DNA from 2 places in the Nocardia sp. NPDC127526 genome. Region 2 is predicted to be linked to the other one. Evidence: riboswitches for the same ligand, from Rfam matches in the RefSeq annotation. Region 2 holds a riboswitch; the other holds the start of a gene.

Region 1 (2,390 bases), on a different contig from region 2:
CGGACGCGGGCGCACAGCGGTAACTCGCGGGCGAGATGACGAGGGCCGCTGCTCGAGTGCGTGCCGGCGGCCACCGCGACCGAGGACGGCGTGGCGGCGAGAATCCGATTGCCGCACATCCGATCTCCCCGAGCCGGCAGATCCGGTGACGGGCCGCTCCCGTCCCCGGACGGCATCAAACCGAACTACGCTGGATCTCGTGCGCGGAACGATACCTCCCCTCCCCGCTCTCACTCTCATGACCGCGGCGCACACCTCGGCCTTCGCGGTCCTGCCCATCGCGGTGTCGAGCCTCGGTGAGCGCCACGGATGGTCCCGCGACCGGCCGGGTTCGGCGAACCTCGCCGCAGGCGTTCCGGTCCTGATCACCGGCGTCGGCATCTACGCCTGGACCGTGGCCACCCATCTGAAGCAGGCCCAGCCGGGCTGGCAGATCGCCCTGACCCCCGATTACCTGGCTCGATCCGGCCCCTATCGGCTCTCCCGCAACCCCATGTACCTCGCCCAGCTCACCCTGTGGGCCGGCTGGGCGGCCCTGTTCGGCAGCCTGCCCGTGGCCGGCGGCCTCGCGGCCTGGACGGCGTTCGTGACCGGTCTCGTGCGCTGGGAGGAGCGGTCCTTGCACAAGCGGTGGGGGGCGACCTATGACGCGTACCGGCGCCGGGTGCCGCGCTGGGCCGCACTGCCCGGCCGCGGAACCCGCTGAGCCCGAACCACCGGCACAGGGTTGCCCGGCAAGTTCGGCGCGAGCCTGCCGAATGGAACGGTGATCGCTTCTACAAGAAGGCTTTTCGCCCGGTTGCGCGGGATCGTTGCGAGCTGCGGGACGCCGACGCCGGGCGGGCCGTCGAGGTTCATCGGGCAGCAACCGCACGCCGTGACGTGCGACCGCGGCGGCGCGGCCGCGGAGTGCGACGGCGGCCACATCGGGTTGCGGGGTGGGGGTGGGCGGGTGTTTACTCGCTGACGCAAGGTGCCGTCGTTAGCTGAGGTTCCTGCACGGATACAGGCCGGCGACCGGAAACGTCGAGAGACGCCAATGGTCAGGACAGGCTTCCCCGGATTAAGGGGTTGCTCCGACCGGCTCCCACCCGCGCGGTGGGTTTACGCCGTGCAGTGCTGAAGGTCTTACGAGGAGTGGTGCCCCTACCTCGCGGGTCTCGCAGGTCTCCACTCCCGTTCGGTGCGTGTGCGCGGTGTCGAGGAGGTGGTTGTCGTGCCCGATGGATCGGACAGAGTTCCGTTAGCCAATCGTTCACTAGGCGACACTCCTTTTCGTTGCCGTGTGCTGCCCGCGTCCGGGTAGCGTCGGTTTTTCGAGTGCGCCGATCTCTGTGTGGGAGGCGTCGTGACGACGTGGGAAATGCTGTTGCGGCTCGGGGCCGGTGTCGGGCTGGGCGCGATCATCGGGTTCGAGCGGCAGTACCGGGCCCGGATGGCCGGGCTGCGGACGAATGCGCTGGTGGCGGCCGGTGCGACCTTGTTCGTGCTGTTGTCGGCGCACGGGTTCGCCGGGGCCACCGCGGATCCGACGCGGGTGGCGGCGCAGATCGTGTCGGGCATCGGGTTCCTGGGTGCGGGCGTGATCTTGCGCGATGGGTTCAATATTCGCGGCCTCAATACCGCGGCCACCCTGTGGTGTTCGGCTGCGGTGGGTGCGCTGGCGGGGGCGGGCATGTTCTCGACGGCGGCGGCGGGCACGGTGGTGGTGGTCATCGTGAACACCGCGCTGCGCACCGCGGCGCGCGCGGTGGACCGGCCGGTGGCCGACGGCAGCGAGACCGAGGCGCTGTATGCCTTCACCGCCGACACCGATGACGCGCACGAGGCGCATGTGCGGGCGCTGCTGGTGCAGTCGTTGACGCGCACCGACTTCCGGCTGGTGTCGATCTCGAGCCACGACACCGTGGCCGGGCGGGTGCAGGTGCGTGCGGAGCTGACCGGGGACCGCCGCGACGACCGGCAGATGGAGACCGCGGTGAGCCGGTTGAGCCTGGAGCCGTCGGTGACCAGCGTCGCCTGGCGCATCGTGCCGGAGAAGGTGACCGAGCAGTGACGCAGGTGCGGGCGTATTCGTCGCATCCGGGCCTGGACCGGCCGCGCTCGCGGTGGGCGGATGCGGCGGTGTTCGTCGGCGCGGCGGTGCTGATCTGGGTGGTGGTGAAGGTGTCGGCGGGGGTGAACGTGCCCTTCGACCAGGCCGACGCACCCGCGGCGGTGTCCACCGACCCCGATCAGCTGCCCTACTATGCGGCGCGGTCGCTGCTGCGCATGTTCGCCGCGCTGGGCCTGTCGATCGCGTTCACCTTCGTCTACGCCACCGCGGCCGCGCGGCTGCCGCGCGCGGGCAAGGTGCTGCTGCCGCTGCTGGACATTTTGCAGTCGGTGCC
Region 2 (2,390 bases):
CTTCTCCGCCCGCCGCGACCGCGCCGCCCACTGACCGACGATCAGGGTGAACACGATCGAGGCGGCCAGGCCCAGGAACATGCGCAGCGTGGTGCGCGCCGCGTAGTAGGGCAATTCGCGCGGATCGGTGGAGACGGTGTCGGAGCCGGCGCCCGGGGTCCAGGGCACCGACATATCGCGGAACAGGCGCAGCACCAGGATGGTCAGCGCGACGCCGCCCGCGATGAGCAGATAGTCCGCCGGGCGCAGCCGCCCGCGCGCCCGGGTGCGGTCCGGGGCGGTCCCGGGGTGGTTCGGAATTGCCAGTTCGGCAGTCATGATGAGATCTCCTCTCGGTGAGAGGCGTTGCCGCCCTTGGTCAGTCGTTCGCCGCGACGGCGGGCGGCGCGGTCATGACGTTGTAGAAGTGCACGGCCGAGGCGATCAGCGCGGGCACGCCGATCAGCAGGTTGAACACGACCACGCCCATACCGGCCCCGGTCACCGCGCCGGTGAGACAGCCGGCGATGGCGCCGGGCAGCGCCAGGGTGAAGGCGCTCGGAAAGCCGGCGGCGGTGAGGCCGAGCAGGCCGAGCACCACACAGCCGAGGGGCGCGCCGACAATGGCGCCGAGCAGGGTGCCCACCGCCACGGTCACGGCGAGCTCATTGTTCAGATTGCCCATGGCGGTGTTGAACCGATCCTCCGGACTGTCCCCGGCAATGGCCTGCGCCCCGGCCATCTCGTGCCGTTCCGCGTCGGTGACGGGCCGGCCCCGGTCCAGGCGCGGAGTCAACGTGGCGGTGTTGCCGTCGATCCGGGCGTCGATGGGATACGCGGTGTCCTGCCGCGTGATGGTCAAGGGGATCGCGGCGACCACGACGTCGTCCGGGCCGACGATCCGCAGCTGATCGCCGGTGCGGCGCAGGCTGCCGATATCGGTGCGCAGCACCACGTTTCGGTCGACGATGCGGGCGTCGCCGCGCACCCGGCCGTTGTCGATGGCGGTGGCGGGCTGTTGTGTCTGCGGAGGTTGAGCCGGGCTGGTGGCCTGGCTGCCGAGTACGGCCGCGATGGTCACCGCGGCGGTGAGCATGATCATGCGAATTCGCATTGGATTCGTCCCTCTGAATACCGTTGCCCATGACTGTTTGCGGGCACGTTCGATCACCGTCGGCGCACGGTCGTGCGGACGGCAGCATGGATCGGCGAAATTCCGGATTCAGCGTGAATTTCGCAGGCGGGAATTCCGGCAGCGCACGGCGCTGTCGAAATGCCGGTGAATTATGGTGTGGTCTTTATCGGCCCGAACCGGAGGTGTGGGGCCGGTCCGGAGACTCCGGACTATCAGCGGGCGTCATATGGCTGCCCCGACCTCCTCACTACGGATACGCGATACATCGGCGCACTAGGGGGAGAAGGCCCGGTGGAACCGGATTCGGGCGGACACCCCTCTCGTCAGAGCTTCGGCACTGCACGACGTGTTCCACAATGGGAAAGCCACTTTGGATAACCCCTTAATCCGGAGCTATCTGTCCTAACCTTGGGCGTCTCTCGACGTCGTCAGATCAGTGGCCTGTGTTCGTACAGGAGCCTCGCCTATCGAGGTGCACAACTCAACGTAGAGACGGCTCGGGGGAAAGTCAATTCGTATTCGGCGACGTGACGACTTTCACCGCGGATCCGGTAGCCAGGGCAGCGTATTCGCACTCAGCAGTGCGGCGATATCGGCGGCGCCGGTTTCGGTGTCGTGCCGATAGCATCCCGCGGCCACCGGCGGCTGGGTGGTGGCGTGCGGGCAGACCACCTTGTCGGCGTAGGCGGTGAGCGCGCGTAAATCCTGGTAGCTGCCCACCGGCACGGCCACCACAATGCGAATCGCCCCCTGTACCCGCGCCATTCGGCACGCGTCGCGCAGCGCGGTGGTGTCGGTCAGGCAGTCGTCGACCAGGACGACGGTGCGATCGGCCAGCGCCACCCGGGGCTGGTTGCCGCGGTAGGCGAACGCCTCGCGGCGCAGGCGCAGGGCCTGCGCCGCTTCGGCATACGTGCGTTCCGGCGTGCCGAGGCCGCCGCCCGCCAGCGCCGCCGTATCGACGATGCGGGCGGAGTCCTCGCCGAGAATCCCGTAGACCAGATCGGGCCGGCGGGCCACGGCGAGGGCGCGGATCAGCATGACATCGAGCAGAACGTGCAGTTCGGCGGCAATGGCGGAGGCCACCCGCACCCCGCCGCCGGGGCGGGCGAGCAGCACCACGTCAGGGCCGCGAAAGGCCGTGAGCAGCCCGGCCAACTGCCGGCCCGCCTCGGTGCGATCGGTGAACGGCGGCATCCGCATCCCCGCCCCCGGTCGTCAACTCGGGCCCGGGCATGCGGTGCGACGGTCGCTCCAGCGGGTAACCGTAGACATC

What was found. Region 2 has a riboswitch for magnesium ahead of ACFVIV_RS34705 (hypothetical protein). Riboswitches for the same ligand answer to the same signal wherever they lie in the genome.
Region 1: another riboswitch for magnesium. It lies ahead of ACFVIV_RS37455 (MgtC/SapB family protein); the one in region 2 lies ahead of ACFVIV_RS34705 (hypothetical protein).

The regions. Positions count from the first base shown of each region.
Region 1 is NZ_JBHXVO010000048.1:2,763-5,152, reverse strand. It holds gene ACFVIV_RS37465 (alpha/beta fold hydrolase) at 1-23, shown strand, start outside; gene ACFVIV_RS37460 (methyltransferase family protein) at 200-706, shown strand; M-box (ykoK) riboswitch at 972-1,146, shown strand; gene ACFVIV_RS37455 (MgtC/SapB family protein) at 1,349-2,056, shown strand; gene ACFVIV_RS37450 (ABC transporter permease) at 2,053-2,390, shown strand, end outside.
Region 2 is NZ_JBHXVO010000036.1:41,518-43,907, forward strand. It holds gene ACFVIV_RS34700 (ABC transporter permease) at 1-318, opposite strand, end outside; gene ACFVIV_RS34705 (hypothetical protein) at 359-1,093, opposite strand; M-box (ykoK) riboswitch at 1,423-1,593, opposite strand; gene ACFVIV_RS34710 (phosphoribosyltransferase) at 1,652-2,311, opposite strand.